Regions from separate parts of the Micromonospora globbae genome, predicted to be linked through region 3. Evidence: riboswitches for the same ligand, from Rfam matches in the RefSeq annotation. Region 3 holds a riboswitch; each other region holds the start of a gene.
The links. A riboswitch is a leader RNA that binds a small molecule or an ion and turns the genes downstream of it on or off. The one in region 3 is predicted to bind cyclic di-AMP.

Region 1 (5,817 bases), 3.1 Mb from region 3:
GTTCGGCCTCACCTGGGTGGCCGCCGCGGGGTGGATCCGCGCCGAACTGTGGGCCGCGCTGCTGTCGGCCGCGTACCTCCTGGTCATCACGGCGGCGGCGGACGCCGACGTACGCGGGCTGCGCTCGCCGTGGCGGTCCCGCCCGCTGGTCTGGCTCGGTGAGGTCTCGTTCGCGTTCTACCTGGTCCACGTCCTCGTCATCACCACCGTGCTGCGGCTGACAGGCGACTGGGGCGTCGGGCTGCCGGGCTGGTGGGGACCGGTGGCGGTGCTCGGCTTCCTCCTGGTGAACCTCGGGCTGGCCGCGTTGCTGCACCGGTACGTCGAGACGCCGATGATGCGCCTGCTCGGCCCGCGTCGGACGGGCCGGGCCGACAGCGCCCGCCGCGCCGTCGCCGCCGGCGCCCGCCGGGACGCGACCCCGGGTGCGCCCGGTGTCCCAGGGCCGCGGCCGGGCGCCACCCCCACCGACGACCGTCCCGTGTACGCCGACACGCGCTGAGACCGTCCACGCTGGTGGGACCGCCCGGCGTGGCGGGGACGACACGCCCGCCGTCGATGCGTTCGGCGGGACGGGGCGGTAGCGTTGTCACGTGCTTCCCGTCGCGTTCGCCTGTCCCCTGTGGTGGGTCGCGCGATGGGCTTCCCGGCTGCTGGCCAGCCTGGCGGTCGCCGGGGCGCTGACCCTCGGCGCCGTGGCGCCGGCCGCGGCCGCGTCCGAGCCGCCGCGCCCGTCCGGGCTTCCGGCGTCGTCCGAGTCGGTGCGCGTGTCGGTGGCCGACGGGGCGGTCACCGTCGCCCTGCGCGGGCCGGGCGTCGACGCACCGGTGCCGACCACCCTGCACGGGCTGCCCGCCGCGGCCGTCGGCGCGGCATCCGCACCGGACGTGGAGGGCGCGCCCCCCGTCGTGCCGGGGGCCACCGCGGGTGTGGGCACCGACCACTGGTCGTACCTCGCCGCGCGCCCGGCCGACAGCGTGGCGCCGGGGCCGGTCGCGCTGGCGGGCGCCGCCGCGGCCGCCGACGCCCGGATGCCACGCTCGGCCGCCACCCCGGCCCGGGCGTCCCGGGCCCCGCCGGGCGCCTGACTCCGCGGCGGGCACCCGTCCCGCCACCCGCGCCCACCCGTCCTTCACCCGTACGCACCGCCCGCTGACCCTGCCCGACCAGGCACGCGTGTCCCGGCGGTCGTGCGGCGTCCCCCATCGCATCCGCTGTCCGTGAGGTGCCGACATGGAGAAGACCGTCCTCTACCAGTTCCTCACCGAGGTTCCCCAGGCCGCCGCCATCTGGTCCGGGCTGCTGGTGCTGGCCATGACCGTGCTCACCGTGCTGGTCGCCCGACCCGAGCGCGACCGGCCGGAGGACGACCCCGGTGGTGACCCGACCCGCCCGAGCGAGCGGGACCTCGCCGCGGCCGAGGCGGCCGACCTGCGCCGGTACGCCGAGGAGGTGGCGGTCGCCGCCACCCGCGCCGCGGAGACCGCCCGCCGGCGGCGCGCCGAGTGGGTGGCCGCCCACACCGACCTGGAACGGGCCTGGGCCGCGTACGATGCGGCGGAGACGGCCGCCCGCCGGTTCGCGGGCGCGGGGGCGCTGCCCACGCCCCGGACGCCGCGTACGCCGGCCGAGTACGCCGCCCGCGAGCGGTACCTGCACCGTGCCGCCACGGCGGCGCACTGGCGCGGTGACCTGACCCTGGCGCAGCTCGGCGACGTGTTCGGCCACCGCAACGGCTGGGACCCCCGCCGGCATCCGGTCGAGCAGGAGGTGCGGCTGGCCCGGTTCGTCCGCGACGAGCGGTTGGCCGACTACCGGGCCGCCGGGGAGCGGGAACGCTCCGCGTGGCGGGACGCTGAACTGGCCGCCGAGGCCGCCCGCGCCCTGGCCGCCGAGGCGTACGCGGCGGCGGCCCGACTCCGGACCGCCCGCGTGCCGGCGGCCCGGGCGGTCACGACGGCCACCGCCCGGCCCGCCACGGCCCGCTGGCGCCCGGCCCGGGCCGGCTGACCCGTCGGCGCCCATCCCAGAGGCCCGGCCGGCCGAGCACCCCAGCGGGCCCTGGCCCGTCGAACACCTCGCGGGCCCTGGCCCGTCGAACACCCGGCGGCCGGGCGCGCGAGCACGACGGCGGTCCGGTTGTGCGCGGGGTTGACGAGGGCGGGCAGCGCCGGTGAGATCGGTGACACCGCCGTCGGGATGATCACCTGGCAGGGACCCGCTGACACCCCGGAGTCGTCAACCGGCCGGGCCCGCTGCCTGCCCGCCTCATCCGCTTTGCGTGATACGTCCGGCTTTAATTGCGTGAGCCCGCTCACACCGTCCGGGAAACGGTCAGCGGGAACCAGGGGCGCCCAATTCTCCCCGTCATCCGGCGACGTTGTCACCAGCCTGTCCCGTTGCGTGCCGCCGGCGCCCCGGGAAACGCTCGTCCCACCCCGTCACGAGAGCGTCCGTACGCCCGGAAATTTGTGCCCGGAACCAGGTTTAAGCAGGTGGGACGGGGTTGGCAGGCCCGGTACCGGTTAGTAGTGTCGGCCCGTCCGGCGCGGTAACCGATCGCACAAGGCGACGCCGTGCCGACCCGCCTAATCGTGCTCTCACGAGCCGGGGACCCACCCGCACGTCCGGGGTGAATCCGCGGGCCACGGCCCGCGGTAGGGCGAACTTCCCGCCCGAACCCGTCAGCTAACCCGGTAGGCGGTGCCGGAAGGAGTTCCACCTCGTGCTGTTCGTACCCACCCCTCGGTCGTCTCCACCTCTCCACGGCACCGCGGTGCCCGAGCCCGCCCGCCTCGTGGCGGCGCGCTGATCCTGGCCCCGCGTCCTTCCGCCCGGCTCACCGGGCGTCTCCCCTGAGCGGTCCACCACCCGCGGACGCCGTCCGCGCGGTCACGCATGCCCGAATCCCGGCACGCCGCTCTCCCCCTGAGCCCGTGGAGGAACTGTGAAGCACACCCTGAAGCGCCGGCTGCGCCAGCTGGCAACCGAGCGTCCGTTCCAGATCGCGGCGGCCTCCGCCGTGGCCGTGGTGCTGGCGTCCACCACCGGCGCGCTGGTCAACGCCGCCGACGACACCCCGGCCACGCAGCCGGCCTCGGCGTCGGTGGCCGAACTGCGCAGCGACACCGGGATCGCCTCCCGGGGCGACGACCGGTCCCCGACGACCAGCGCGCCCGAGACCACGGCACCGTCGTCGCCGAGCGCGTCGCCCTCTGCCACGAAGACCGCCGAGGCGACCAAGGCCGCCAAGGCCGCGAACCCGGACGTGAGCCGGAAGCCGGAGCCGCCGGCGAGCAAGGTCCTCGACTACGACTACCAGGCGCAGACCACCTACTACTACTGCGGCCCGGCCGCCACGCGTAACGCCCTGAGCGCCGCCGGCATCGAGCGCAGCCAGGACGACCTGGCCGTCCAGCTCGGCACGACGGAGATGGGCACCAACTCCGCCGAGGACACCACCCGCGTGCTGAACGCGGTGGTCAAGGGCAACCCGTACCGGACCCGCATGTTCCCGAACGCGCCCAGCCCGGCGCAGATGGACCAGCTCCAGGCGGACGTCGTGCGGGCCATCACCGACGGGCGCGGTGTGGTCGCGAACATCGTGGGCGACGCCACCGACGTCGACGGCGGCTGGCACTCCTTCCCGGGCGGGCACTACATCGCCGTGGTCGGCTACCGGGACGAGGGCCGCGTCGTCAAGATCGCCGACTCGGCGAACCCGGCGATCCCGTCGTACTGGATCACCACCATCGACCTGGCGAACTGGATGACCACCCGCGGATACTCCGCCTGACATCCTCCGCGCACCTCGGGCGTCGGCACCCCGTGAGGGGGCCGGCGCCCGTCGCCGTCCCGGCTGCACCCGCCGTCGGGCTGGACCCCGCTGTCGGGCTGGACCCGCTGTCCGGCTGACGCTCGTCCCTGGCGATGGCCGTCCGGTCCGCCGTCGGCGGCCGACAGGGACTCGCCCGGCGGGCGGCCCGATGGCAGACTGCCGTCCATGGTCGACGAGTCCCGCCGCGAGCCCACCCTGTTGCTGCTGCACGGGATGGGCGCCACCGGCGACGTGTGGTCGCCCGCGACCGCCGTGCTGGAGCGGCGCTGGGCCGGGCGCTGGCTCGCGCCGGATCTCGCCGGGCACGGCGCGGCGCCGCCCCTGCCGGCGTACTCGTTCGCGGGGCTCGCCGAGCGCGTTGCCGCCGCCCTGGCCCCCGCGGACCGGGTGGTCGTGCTCGGTCACTCGCTCGGCGGCGTGGTGGGGCTGGCGCTGGCGGCCCGGGGCTCCGCGCTGCCCGTGGCCGCCGTCGTGGGCGTCGGCATCAAGGCGGTCTGGTCCCCGGCCGAACTGGCCCGGACGCGCGAGCTGGCCGCCCGTCCGATCATCTGGTTCGCCGGCCGGGACGAGGCCGCCGAACGCTACCTGCGGGTATCCGGTCTGGCCGGTCTGCTGGCCCCCGACGATCCGGTCGTGGACGCCGGGCTGCGCCAGGTCGACGGGCGGTGGCGGCTGGCCATGGACCCGGCCGCCTTCGCGGTGGGGGAGCCGGACCTGCCCGCACTGCTGGCGGCCACCGACGTCCCGGTCGTGCTGGCCCGCGGCGAGCACGACCCGATGGTCACCGACGCCCAGCTCCAGCGGCTGGGGGTGCCGGTGGTCACGCTGCCCGGGCTCGGGCACAGCGCCCACGTCGAGGACCCGGAGGCGGTGCTGGCGCTGGCCGACGCCTACCGCTGAGCGGGAACCCGGGCCTCCCGCACGGCCGGGTCCAGCTCCCGCCGCGCCGCCTCCAGGAACGCGTCCGCGTACGACTCGGCCGGGAAGTCGCCCAGGTAGCGCCGCCGGGTCAGCCAGCGATCCGGCGCGAGCGGGTCCGCGCCGAGGAGCCGGTCCAGCACCTCGTCCACGTTCGCCATGTCCCGGCGCAGGACGTAGCCCGCCGCGGCCAGGGGGAACCGCTCGGTGAACGCGTCGCCGTCGCCGGTCATGTCGGTCACGGCGAACGGCTTGCCCGAGTAGAGGTAGTCCGAGATCACGCCCGAGACGTCGGAGATCAGCGCGTCGGACCGGTTCACGCACTCCACCAGGCTCAGCTCCCGGCCGGCCGCCGTGCCCCAGAGGTGCTGCCGGCCGGTCGCCGCGCGGTCGGCCGCCAGAAGCTCCGTCAGCCGGCCCAGCTGCCGTGCCGAGGCCGGGTTCTGGCCGGTGTACGGGTGGGCGCGCAGGATCACCGTCACGCCCCGGTCCAGCAGCCGGCGCAGCAGCGGCTCGGCCACGGACAGGGAGCAGTAGTCGGCGTCCGCGTGGTGGCCGGTCCAGGTGGGGGTGTAGAGCACGGTCCGCGGGGCGTCGACCGGCAGCGGCTCCCGGCGTACGGCGATGGACTCGACCTGCGGTCGGCCGACGATCACGAACTTCTCCGCGGGGATGTCGATCCCGGCGCGGGCGTACCGTTCGATGGCGGCCTGACCGGCCACGAAGATCCGGTCGAAGAGGGCGGACACGGGGTTGGCGCTCGGCGCCTTGTCGCTGTCGCCGTGGTGCAGCTGGATGTGGGTCAGCTGGGTGAACCGGATGCAGTGGCTGTTCTTGGCGCCGTGGTTGACGTAGAACGCCACCTTCAGGCTCGGTACGAGCACCTCGTCGATCGACCGCAGGGTGGGGCAGTAGACCACCGGGGCGGTGGTGGCCGCGGCGACCGGGGCCAGGAACTCCGGCTCGCGCAGGACCACGAGGAACGGGCGGCCGATCCGCTCCAGGTACGGCAGCCACATGGTGACCTGGTACTCGGACCCGGGCGGCGCCGAGAAGTAGAG
Region 2 (5,817 bases), 1.7 Mb from region 3:
ACGGTGAACTCGAACAGCCGCCAGTCGACGTGCGGAGCGGCCCCGGCGCGGGCCGCGAGCCGGGCCACCCGGCCCTGGTCGGTGACCGGCAGGGCCTGGCCGGCCACGTAGGCCTCGTCGTCGCTCTCCTCCGGCGGGAAGGAGTGCAGGGCGTAGCGCCCGTCGCGCTCCAGGTCGCGCCGCTTGGGCGAGTCGATGATGAAGCAGAACAGCCCTTCATCGGTGATCACCGGAGACACCGGGTGCACCCGGGGCCCGCCGTCGGCGCGGACCGTGGCCAGATAGCCGAAGCCCGGACCGTACTGCTGCAGGAGAATGCGGATCCCGTCGGCGAGCCGGGGCTCGTCAGCGGCGAATTCGGACCAGGAAGCCATGCCGGCATTCTATCGAACAAATGTACGAGGAGCGACCGCGACGCGCTGGTCACCGGCACCGGGATCGAGCCGGCGAGGCGCGCCTCGCTATGGTGGTGCGATGCTGCTCTCCGACCGCGACCTGGTCTCCGAGATCAAGGCCGGCACGCTCGGGCTGGAGCCGTTCGAGCCCACCCTGGTGCAGCCGTCGAGCATCGACGTACGCCTCGACCGGCTCTTCCGGGTCTTCAACAACCACCTCTACACGCACATCGACCCGGCGCGGCAGCAGGACGACCTGACCTCCGTGGTCGAGGTCCCCGACGGGGAGCCGTTCGTGCTGCACCCGGGCGAGTTCGTGCTCGCCTCGACGCTCGAGGTGATCTCGCTCGGTGACCAGCTCGCCGGCCGCCTGGAGGGGAAGTCGAGTCTGGGCCGGCTCGGCCTGCTCACCCACTCCACCGCGGGCTTCATCGACCCCGGCTTCTCCGGCCACGTGACGCTGGAACTGTCGAACGTGGCCAACCTGCCGATCACGCTCTGGCCCGGCATGAAGATCGGTCAGCTCTGCATCTTCCGGCTCTCGTCGCCGGCCGAGCACCCGTACGGATCGGCCGTGTACGGCTCGCGCTACCAGGGTCAGCGTGGCCCCACACCGAGCCGCGCCTGGCAGAACTGGCGTACCTGGCCGACCCGCTGAGCCGGACCCCGGGGCGGCGGCGAGGCACCACGGGTCGCCCCTGACGAGAGGGGTCCCTTCCCGGCGCATGCGCCGGGAAGGGACCCCTCCTTCGTGCGTCAGCCGGGGCGGCCGAAGCTGTGGATCGGCCCGTCGTCGACCTTCTTCATCTTGACCGGCACTCCGGCCTGGGAGGCGTGCACCACCCAGCCGCCACCGACGTACATGCCGACGTGGTGCAGGTCGCTGTAGTAGAAGACGAGGTCACCGGGGCGCAGGTCGCCGCGGCTCACGGTCTTGGTGACCCGGCGCTGCTGGGCGGCGTTGTGGGGCAGCGAGACCCCGGCCTTGGCCCAGGCCGCGAGCACGAGGCCGGAGCAGTCGTACGAGTCGGGGCCGTCGGCACCCCAGACGTAGGGCTTGCCGATCTGGGCGCAGGCGAACTTCACGGCCACGCCGGCGGCGCCACCCGGGTAGGTGGCCGGGCACGGGGCGGGTCGCAGCGGTCCGGCGCCGCCGTTGCCGTACACCTTGATCCGCAGCTTCTGCAGCCGGTCGATCTCGGCGTTGATCTGCTTCTTCTTGGCCGCGAGCTGGGCCTCGGTCCGGGTCAGCTGGGCCACCAGGGTGTCCAGCGGCTCCTTCTGCCGGACCAGCTCGTCGCGCAGCTGCGCGACCTGCTGGACGTCCTTCTGCTGCGTCTGGGCGAACCGGTCGAGCAGCTCCAGCTGGCCCATCAGTTCGCTGGGGCTCCGGCTGCCGAGCATGGCGTTCACCGTGGACAGGTTCTCGCCCTTGTACGCCCGCGCCGCGAGGGCGCCGACCTTGTCCATGGCCTGGTCGACCTGGACCTGGAGGGGCTTGATCCGCTTGGCCAGGGCGTCGGCCTGCTTGCGCTTGGCGGCCAGCTCCTGGCGGGTGGCGTTGTGCTTCTCGATGACCGGCTCGAGCTTGTTCCAGTCCTCATCGATCTGGCGTTCGATCTCGGCGACCGACGGGTCGGCGTGCGCCGCGGTGACGCCGCCGGTCAGGACGACGGCGACGCCGACGAGGGCGGCGAGGGCGGTGGTGAAGCGGGACCAGCGTGGACGCGGCACACCCGTCGCACGGTCGGCGCGCGCCGACCGGTTCGACGGAGGCCGCGGGGCATGGTGGGCCACCGGGCTCCGTACTCCTTCTTCCCTGACCGCCTACCGGGTTAGCTGACGGGTTCGGGCGGGAAGGGAGGCGCCCTACCGCATCGCTGCGGATTCACCCCGGAAACCTGGGTCCCCGGCTCGCTCCCGAGAGCGACTCGGCGGTGTCGGACCGTTACCGCCCGGGTGGACGGACCTGCTGCCGGCCGACGATTGACCAGACTAGAGAGGCGCGTTATCGATTCGCAACCCGTCAGGCCGTGACACTCCGTACGCGACACGGCCGACCGCACCCACGGTGCGACGCCGTAGATTTTCTTCTTCAAACCTCGATAGATGGAAAGGTATTGACCTGAACGCGGCGTCGGAGTGAAGGTGGGCCCACCTGCACCCGTCCTTCACTGGGGGGTTCGATGCACCGATCAGCCATGTCGAGAAGCCGGCGGGCGCTGCTCGCCGCCGCGGTGGTGGCCGCCGCCGCGGCCGTACCGCTCACCGGCGGCCCGGCCGGCGCCGCGCCACCCGCCGGGGCCGCTCCCGTCGACGACCGGCAGCAGCAGTACGCCGCCGCGGCGGCCGAGTACGGCGTACCCGAGAGCGTCCTGCTGGGCGTGTCCTACCTGGAGTCCAGGTGGGACACCCACGCCGGCGCGCCCAGCACCAGCGGCGGCTACGGCCCGCTGCACCTCACCGACGCCGCCCACGTCGCGGCGCTGCCCGCCAGCCACCACGTGGACGAGGGCGAGGACCCGCGCGGCGACACGTCCCGCCCGATGACGGTCACCACGCCCGCCGTCGCCTCGTCGGCCGACGGGCCGGACGCCGCGTCACTGCGGACCATCCAGGCCGCCGCCACGCTCACCGGCGCCGACGTCGAGGCCCTGCGCTCCGACCCGGCCACGAACATCCGCGGCGGGGCGGCGCTGCTCGCCGCGTACCAGAGGGAGCTGGGCGGACCCGTCGGCGCCGGGACCGACCCGGGCGCCTGGTACGGGGCGGTGGCCCGCTACTCGGGCGCCGACACGGAGGAGACCGCGGCCGCGTTCGCCGACGAGGTGTACGCGCAGATCCGTGAGGGCGCGAGCCGGCGGACCGACGACGGCCACCAGGTGACCCTGGCCGCGCGGGCGGTGAGCCCGCGGGAGGACGCCCTGCACCGGCTCGGGCTGCGCCGCGCGGAGCGGCCCGACGGGCTGGAGTGCCCGGTCGGCCTCGGGTGCGAGTGGATCCCGGCGCCGTACGAGCAGTACGGCCCGGGCGCCGGCGACTACGGCAACCACGACCTGGGCAACCGGCCGGCCCAGCAGAAGATCGAGTACATCGTCATCCACGACACGGAGGGCTACTACGGCCCCAGCGTCGGCCTCGTGCAGCAGGCCGACTACCTCGGCTGGCACTACACGCTGCGCTCGGTCGACGGCCACGTCGCCCAGCACATCAAGGCCAAGGACGTCGGCTGGCAGGCCGGCAACTGGTACGTCAACGCGAAGTCCATCGGCATCGAGCACGAGGGCTTCGCCGGGCACGGCACCTGGTACACCGAGGCGATGTACCGCACCTCGGCCAAGCTGGTCCGGTACCTCGCGCACAAGTTCAACATCCCGCTGGACCGCCAGCACATCATCGGGCACGACAACGTCCCCGGCACGGTGGCGTCGACGGTGGCCGGCATGCACTGGGACCCGGGCCCGTACTGGGACTGGTCGCACTACTTCGACCTGCTCAAGGCGCCGTTCCGGACCACCGGCACGAAGCGGACCGGCCTCGTCACCATCGACCCGGACTTCGCCGCCAACCGGCCGGCCTTCTACGGCTGCAACCAGCAGCCGCCGGGCGTGCCGGACCCGCCGCCGCCGGCCGAGCCCTGCCCGCTGCGCGGATCCTCCGCCGTGATCCTGCACAGCGCGCCGAGCCACGACGCGCCGCTGGTGAACGACCTCGGCGAGCGCCCGGACGGGTCGCCGGACACGATGTACATCTCCGACCACGGCGCCCGCGCCTCCGCCGGGCAGACGTACGCGGTGGCCGAGGTACGCGGCGACTGGACGGCCATCTGGTACCTCGGGCAGAAGGCGTGGTTCCACAACCCGCCCTCGGCGCCGACGGCGAAGTGGGCCACCGGGTTCGTGGTGACGCCGAAGCCGGGTAAGGCGACGATCCCCGTCTACGGCCGGGCGTACCCCGAGCAGGACGCGTACCCGTCCGGCGTGCCGTACCAGACGATCTCTCCGTTGCAGTACACGTTCCCCGCCGGCCAGCGGTACGCCGTCGGCGGCATCCTGCCGAGCGAGTACTACCGTGCCGTCACGTTCGACGGCTCGTCCCCCGGCGACTGGACGGTCGTGCGGGGTGACCTGCGGTACGTCCAGGTCCAGTTCGGCCACCGCATCATGTACGTCAACCTCGACGACGTGCTGGTGCTCCCGTCACCGGTGGGCGCCCCCCGGTAGCGCGAAACGCGAGGGCCCCCGGCCGGTCGGCCGGGGGCCCTCGTCGTGGGCGGCGGGTCAGCCGGGTCGGCGGAAACCGGCGACCGGCATGTTGTTGATGCTCGCCACCTGGACCGGTTTGCCGGCCCGTGGCGCGTGCACCATCTGGTCGTTGCCGAGGTATAGACCCACATGGTGCAGGTCGCTGAAGAAGAAGACGAGGTCACCGGGGCGCGCCTCGGAGCGCGGGATGGCCCTGCCCTCGTTCCACTGTGCACCGGTGAAGTGGGTCAGGCTGATCCCGGCGGCCTTGTACGCGTACTGGGTCAGGCCGGAGCAGTCGAACGCGTCCGGGCCGGTGGCACCCCAGACGTACGGGTCGCCGACCTGCTTGCAGGCCGTCTTGATGGCGATGTTCGCGGCACTGCTGACCACACCCCGGACCGTCGGGCACCCGGACACCTTGACCACGGTCTTCGGCAGCGACGCCTGGAGCCGCTTGATCTCGGCGTCGATGTGCTTCTTCTTCGCGGCCAGGTCGTTCTTCTGCTTGGTCTGCGTGGCGATCAGGGCGTCCAGCTTCTGCTTCTCCGCGTCGTACTTGGCGCGGACCTTCAGAATGCTCTCGACCTGCCGGCGCTCCTGCTTGGCCAGCCGGTCCAGGATGGTGAGCTGCTCGGTGAGGGTGTCGGGCTTGGCGCTGACCAGCAGCGCACCGATCTCCTGCGAGGGGCCGGTGATGTAGTAGCGGGAGGCGAGGTCGCCCACCCGGGTCATCGCCAGCTCGCTCTGCAGAGCCAACGGCTCGATCTTCTTCTGGAGGTTGTCCGACTTCTTCTGGTTGACCTTCAGTTGCGCCCGCACCTTGTTGTACTGCTCGATCGTGGGTTCGAGCTGCTCCCACTGCTTGTCGATCTGCTTCTCGATCTCCTCGACCGACGGGGCGGCGTGTGCCGGCGCGGCGAGCAGACCGGCGCCGACGGCCGCGACGGCGGCCAGGGTGAGCAGGCGACGGGCGGCCCGGCGCAGGCCACCCGGACGAGCGGAACGTCCCGGTGCGTGACGATGAGGGGGCATGGTTGCCACCGGCACCGACTCCTTTGCAACCGACCGCCGGGCGCCTCGCAGAGGGGAAGAGGGGCGAGGGCAGACGACCCTCAGCGGTCGGTGCCCCACGATAGGGAAGCGCCGGAGCGGAATCAAGGCGGCCCAGCGCGTCG
Region 3 (5,817 bases):
CACTTTAAGGAAGAAGACCCCGCTGTCCAGCACGGCGGTGAGGTGCTCGCCGGACAGGTCGACCACGACCCGCCCGCCGTTGGCGCCCAGGTCGGCGGCGAACCGCCGGTACAGCTCCGGCGGGACGAGCGTGGGGTCGTTGGGGCCGCTCAGCACGCTGACGGCGGCCCGCAGGCCCTCCCCGAGCGCCAGGTTGTAGAGCTCGTCCAGCTCGTGCCGGCCGAGCGGCTGGCCGGGCACGTCGACGATCTCCCGCCGGGTGCCGCCGCGCCGGTCGTGCACGTACCCGCCGCTGCCCGAGTCGCGCACGACCACCTTGAGGTCCACCCCCTCGCTCACCAGCAGGGGCTCCAGCACCTGGCCGATCTCGCCGCCGAGGGCCGTGCAGAGCACCACCTCGCCGCCCAGCGACATGATCATCCGGGCCTGCCAGACCCCCTGCCCGCCCGGGTGCAGGTGGATCTCCGGCTGGCCGGCCGGCTGGTCCACGGTCACCGTCAGCAGGGGAGTGGGCGCGAAGACCATGACGTGCCCGTTCGTGCCCGTGCCCGCGCGCTCGCCCGCCGTACCGTCCATGCGCCCCTCCGTCGGCCCGTGACGTCGCAGTTCCCCGCCTGGTGACCGTCATGCGACCGGTATCCGAAGGCGCGGCATCCGCGCCGCGCTCCCCGCGTTGTTGCCAGCCCCGCCGCCGTGGGTGAGGATCGGCCGAGCGACGTCGGCGGGAGACGGGGTGCTCAGGCGGGATTCGTTCAGTTACACCGTCCAGGCGCGGTGCGCGCTCGCCGACGCCATGGCGCTGCTCGGTGACCTCACGCGGCAGGGCGAGTTGCATCCGCTGATCGTCCGGGTCCGCCGGGTGCCGCCCCGGCCGGGCGCGCTGGCCAGCTACGCCGTCACCGACCGGCTCGCGGCCGGGCCGCTGCGGTTCCCGGTCACCTACCAGGCCGACGTCCTGACGAGCGGGGACGACGAGATCGTGACGGTGGCCCGGCAGTGGCCCGCCACCACGGTGCGCAACCACACCCGCCTGCACACCGAGCCGGGTGGCCTGGTGCGGATCGACGTGGAGATCACCCTCGCGGCGCCGGCGCCGCTGTTCCCGTACGCCTTCCGGCAGGCCCGCGCCGCCCACCTCGCGCTGGCGACGCGGCTCGGCGCGGCGCTCGACCGCGAGGCGGGCGGCCCGACCCCGGCGGCCTGAGCGGTCAGCCGCCGGTGCGCCCGGTCACCGTGGCGCGCCGGCGCGGCGGGGGCGTGGCCCGCCGCAGCCGCCCCCACGGCTTGTACGTGGAGAGCACTGTCGCGACGACCATGAGGCTGGTCGACACGGTGGGCGCGATCACCAGGTCGGCCCGGTCGCCGGGCGGCAGGGCGGCGCCGAGTTCGCCGGCGGCGCGCAGGTTCGGCGTGAGCAGGAACAGCACCAGCAGCACCATCACCGTGGTGATCAGCAGCTTGACGAGCACCCAGCGGTGCCGGAGCAGTCCCCACGGCGTCAGCAGGGCGCTGAGCACACCGACGACCCACACCACGACGCTGAGCGGGGCGAACAGCGCCGTGCCGACCAGCGCGGCGACCGGGTAGACGACGTCGGGGTCGGCGCCGCGCAGCACGGCGACGCCGAGGGTCAGCAGCACCAGGTCGGCGCCGAGCCACCCCAGCGAGGTGACGAGGTGCAGGGTGAGCAGGGCCTTGCGGGCGGTGCGCGGTGTCCGGGTCATGTCCGCGATGCTGCCCGCGCCGGCCCGCCCGGGCGTCCGGCGAGGAACGACACCGCTCCTACGCTCCGGGACGTAGTGCGGGTGGCCCGGCACGGGGACGGGCCACCCGCCGCGGTCAGTACACCGACAGGTGCACGTGGTTGGTGTGGTCGCTGGAGGGGTCCCCGCCCGCCCCGCTGTACGACTTCCATCCGCTGCTGGGCAGCCAGATCTGGCGGTACCAGATCACGTAGAGCACGGCGAGCCGGTCGGAGTTGCGGATGAAGTACGCCGACAGGTTGTTGCCGTACGTCTTGTCGCCGCCGGTGGCGTCGCCGCCGAAGCCGTTCTTCTGTGCGGCGAAGTCGCAGGCCCGGCCCTTGGGATGCTCGCCGGAGCCGCCGCTGCGGTAGCAGGAGACGTAGCGGGTGAAGCCGGCGGCCTTGGCCTGGTTGAGCGCGTGCAGCATGCGCGGGGTGATGCACCCGTTCGCGGGGGTGGGGTCGTTGACGCTGCACGACTCCTTCGGCCAGGAGCCGTCGGAGTTGCGCGGGGCCGGTGCGGCGTTCGCCGTGGAGGTGCCGCGGTTGGAGCTGTCGGTGGTGCGCGCGGCCTTGGCGTTGGCCACCTCGAGCGCGCGTTCGGCCTGTTCCTTGCGCTTGGCCATCACGGCGACCTGCTTGCGTTCCTCGCGGATCTCGCCGTCGAGCGCCGCCCGGGTGCGGGTCATCTGGTCGCGGGTCTCCATGAGGTCGCGCAGGGCGCGGTCCTCGTTGGCGGCGACGGCCTCGAGAGCCGCCGCGCGGTCCAGGAAACCCTCCGGGGTGTTGCTGTTGAGCAGCGCCGACACGGGCCCGAGGCGGCCGGTGCGGTACGCGACCCCGGCGATCTCACCGACCTTGCCGCTGCGCTGGGCGAGTTCCGCCTCGGTCGTCTTGAGCTGCGCCGTGAGCTCCTGCTGCCGTTTGACGGAGCGGGCGAGGGCGGCCTTGGCGTCGAGCCAGCCCTTGCTGGCCGCGTCGAGCTGCGCCCGCAGGGAGGGGGTGCCACCTTCCGGGTCCTGACCGGGGGCGGCGGCGCGGGCCACCGGGGCGGCCTCGGCGGTGCCGGGGGCGATCGCGACGCCGAGGGCGAGCGTCGCGGCGATCAGGGCCGCCATCCGGGCGGCATGTCGTCGTACGGGTGCCACTACTGGCATGCACATGTCCTTCCGTCAGCCGCCGACCGGGTTAGCTGACGGGTTCGGGACGGAAGATCCCTACCGCTGGCGCGGATGCACCCCACGAACATGGTTCCCCGGCTCGCCGCGTCGCGGCGATTAGGCGACGGCCGCCGCCGGCGCCGGTGGGCGCCGCCTGGCGGAGGCCGGGACCGAGCCTACCGGGGCCAGTGTGGTTGATGCAGCAGATGTGACTCTGTGTGTCTACCCAGACACGGAAAAATGGCGCAAAAGCGGGCTAGACGGGCGTGTGCTCGTCACCACTCCATGGCGCCGCAGGCGCCCGGCGCCGCGCGGTGCGGCCGAGGCGCCAGGTGCGGGGGAGGATGAGAACGCCGATCGCCACGCCACCACCGGGTCGGCCCACCACCAGCCGGTCGCCGCGATGAGCGCCGCCACGGCGATCACGCCGAGCAGGTCGCCCGGCACCTCCAGGGCAGTTGTCGGAGAAGGCGCGACCCGGCCCGTCCGACGTTCGCCTCAGGCGGTCGGCTCGATCGTGGTGAGCCGCTGGGTCGCCCGGGACAGCGCCACGTAGAGCGTCCGGACGCCGGCATCGGCGCGGATCTCGCCCGGCGCCACCAGCACCACCCCGTCGTACTCCATGCCCTTCGCCTCCAGGCTGGTCACCACCTGGAGGCGGGGCGCGCCGAGGCCGCCCAGCCAGCCGGCCACCTCGTCCCGGCGGGACACCGGGGTGATCACCCCGACCGTCCCCTCCACCTCGGCGAGCAGGCCCGTCACCGCCGCCACCGTGGTGGTCTCCAGCTCGCCCGCCGGCACCGTCAGCTCGACCGGCTCGACGCCGGTGGAGCGGACGGCGGTGGGCAGCGGCAGGTCCGGGTCGAGGCGGCGGATCTCGGCGGCCGCCACCGCGAAGATCTCCGCCGAGTTGCGGTAGTTGGTGGTGAGCGTGAAGTGGTGCCGGCGGCGGCGCCCCAGCGCCTGGTCCCGGGCGCGGGTCAGCTCCGCCGGGTCACCCGTCCAGGCCGTCTGGGCGGGATCGCCCACCACCGTCCAGGACGCCAGCCGGCCGCGCCGGCCGATCATCCGCCACTGCATCGGCGAGACGTCCTGCGCCTCGTCCACCACGACGTGCGCGTACTCCCGGTAGTCCGCCGGGCGCTCCCGGGCCGCCTCCCGCGCGGCGCGCTGCCGGTCGGCGTGCGTGCTCAGCTCCCGCACCCCGCCGGCGAGCTGGAACGGGTCACGCCTCGGCCGGCGCGGCTGCACCGGCTTGCCGAGCAGCGCGTCCAGCTCGTCCAGGAGGGCGATGTCGGCGACCGTCAGCCCCTCGGTGTCCAGGCTCCGGTACGCCTCGGCCAGCAGCCGGATCTCCGCCCCGGAGAGGACGCCGCCGGCGTACCGGCGCAGCCGCTCCGGTCGGGCCAGCCAGCCCAGCACGTGGCGCGGGTGCAGCCGGGGCCACCAGGCCTTGAGGAACTCCCGGAACTCCGGCCGGTCGGCGATCTCGTCCTCGAAGGCCCGCTGCTCGGGCAGGCGGGCGATGTCGAGCCGCCGCGCCTGCGCCCACAGCGCGGCGAAGACGCCGTCGAAGCCGGCCCGGCGCACCTCGTTGCGGCGGGCGCCCCGTGGCAGCGCGCGTTCCCGGATCCCGTCCAGCTCCTTGCGGTCCAGCCGCAGCAGCGCACCCCGGTAGAGCAGGCGCAGCTCGGTGGGGCCGTCGGGCACCGCGTCCCGGACCGCGCGTTCCAGCACGCGGCGCATCCGCAGCGACCCCTTCACGGCCGCCACCTCCGGCGGATCGGTGCGGGTGGCGCTCATGCCCGGGAAGAGCGTGCCGAGCGAGTGCAGGGTGGCGGTCTCCTCACCGAGGGAGGGCAGCACCGAGGCGATGTACTCCACGAAGACGGAGGAGGGCCCGACCACGAGGATTCCGCCGCCGGCGTACCGGCTGCGGTCGGTGTAGAGCAGGTACGCGGCCCGGTGCAGGGCCACCGCCGTCTTGCCGGTGCCCGGCCCGCCGGAGACGATCGTCACGCCGGAGCCGGGGGAGCGGATGGCCTCGTCCTGCTCCCGCTGGATGGTGGCCACGATGTCGCGCATGCCCCGCCCCGTGGCCCGGGAGAGCGTCGCCAGGAGCGCGCCGTCGCCGACCACTGCCAGGTCCGGCGGGGCGGCGGCCGGGTCGAGCAGGTCGTCCTCGATCCGGACGACCCGCTCGCCGCTGGACTGGATGGTCCGGCGGCGCACCACGCCGAGCGGCTGCGCCGGGGTGGCCCGGTAGAAGGCGGCGGCGGCCGGGGCCCGCCAGTCCACCACGAGGCTCGCCGCGTTCTCGTCCCGGATGCCGAGCCGGCCGATGTGCAGCACCTGGCCGTCGCGCAGGTCGAGGCGGCCGAAGACGAGCCCCTCGTGCTCGGCGTCCAGGACGTGCCGTCGCTGCGCCGCGTGGAACACCATGGCGTCGCGCTCGACGAGCGCACCGAGATTGCCGACCCGGGCGAGCCGGTAGCCGTCCCGCTCGGCGCGGACCGCCGCCCGCCGCAGCTCGGCGAGTCGGGCGTACACCCGGTCGAGATGCCGCTGCTCGACGGCGATCTCCTGCTCCAGGGTGGTCTGGTCGGTCACACACGCTCCTGATCCCCGTCGGCGCGGGCCCGCGGCTCGCGGGCCGCGCGCCGGGCCAACCGAACGAGGGTACGCCCCGGCCGGTCGTACCGCGTCCGAGGTGCGCCGCCGTCGGCTCAGGCTCCGAGGGCGGGAGCGGACCGGCCGTCCCGAGCGGGCCGGCCGAGCACCTCACGGAGCACCCCGAGCAGGGCGGCGTTCACCTCGTCGGGCCGTTCCATCATGAGCATGTGGCCCGCGCCGGGGCAGACGGTCAGCTCGGTGGCGGGCAGCGCGGCGGCGATCGACTCGGCGCACGGCGGC

Region 1: linked by a shared signal. The riboswitch ahead of OG994_RS14615 (C39 family peptidase) and the one ahead of OG994_RS00990 (coiled-coil domain-containing protein) in region 3 are both predicted to bind cyclic di-AMP.
Region 2: linked by a shared signal. The riboswitch ahead of OG994_RS24300 (C40 family peptidase) and the one ahead of OG994_RS00990 (coiled-coil domain-containing protein) in region 3 are both predicted to bind cyclic di-AMP.

What each region holds. Positions count from the first base shown of each region.
Region 1 is NZ_CP108084.1:3,305,028-3,310,844, reverse strand. It holds gene OG994_RS14630 (acyltransferase family protein) at 1-502, shown strand, start outside; gene OG994_RS14625 (hypothetical protein) at 594-1,088, shown strand; gene OG994_RS14620 (hypothetical protein) at 1,234-2,010, shown strand; cyclic di-AMP (ydaO/yuaA leader) riboswitch at 2,576-2,718, shown strand; gene OG994_RS14615 (C39 family peptidase) at 2,948-3,796, shown strand; gene OG994_RS14610 (alpha/beta fold hydrolase) at 4,004-4,738, shown strand; gene OG994_RS14605 (CDP-glycerol glycerophosphotransferase family protein) at 4,729-5,817, opposite strand, start outside.
Region 2 is NZ_CP108084.1:5,363,113-5,368,929, forward strand. It holds gene OG994_RS24290 (pyridoxamine 5'-phosphate oxidase family protein) at 1-374, opposite strand, end outside; gene dcd (dCTP deaminase) at 475-1,053, shown strand; gene OG994_RS24300 (C40 family peptidase) at 1,152-2,129, opposite strand; cyclic di-AMP (ydaO/yuaA leader) riboswitch at 2,205-2,342, opposite strand; gene OG994_RS24305 (N-acetylmuramoyl-L-alanine amidase) at 2,597-4,618, shown strand; gene OG994_RS24310 (C40 family peptidase) at 4,676-5,689, opposite strand.
Region 3 is NZ_CP108084.1:215,222-221,038, forward strand. It holds gene OG994_RS00975 (PfkB family carbohydrate kinase) at 1-576, opposite strand, end outside; gene OG994_RS00980 (SRPBCC family protein) at 734-1,204, shown strand; gene OG994_RS00985 (hypothetical protein) at 1,209-1,724, opposite strand; gene OG994_RS00990 (coiled-coil domain-containing protein) at 1,840-2,901, opposite strand; cyclic di-AMP (ydaO/yuaA leader) riboswitch at 2,906-3,038, opposite strand; partial or broken gene OG994_RS00995 (cation diffusion facilitator family transporter) at 3,209-3,357, opposite strand; gene OG994_RS01000 (HelD family protein) at 3,403-5,514, opposite strand; gene OG994_RS01005 (alpha/beta fold hydrolase) at 5,631-5,817, opposite strand, start outside.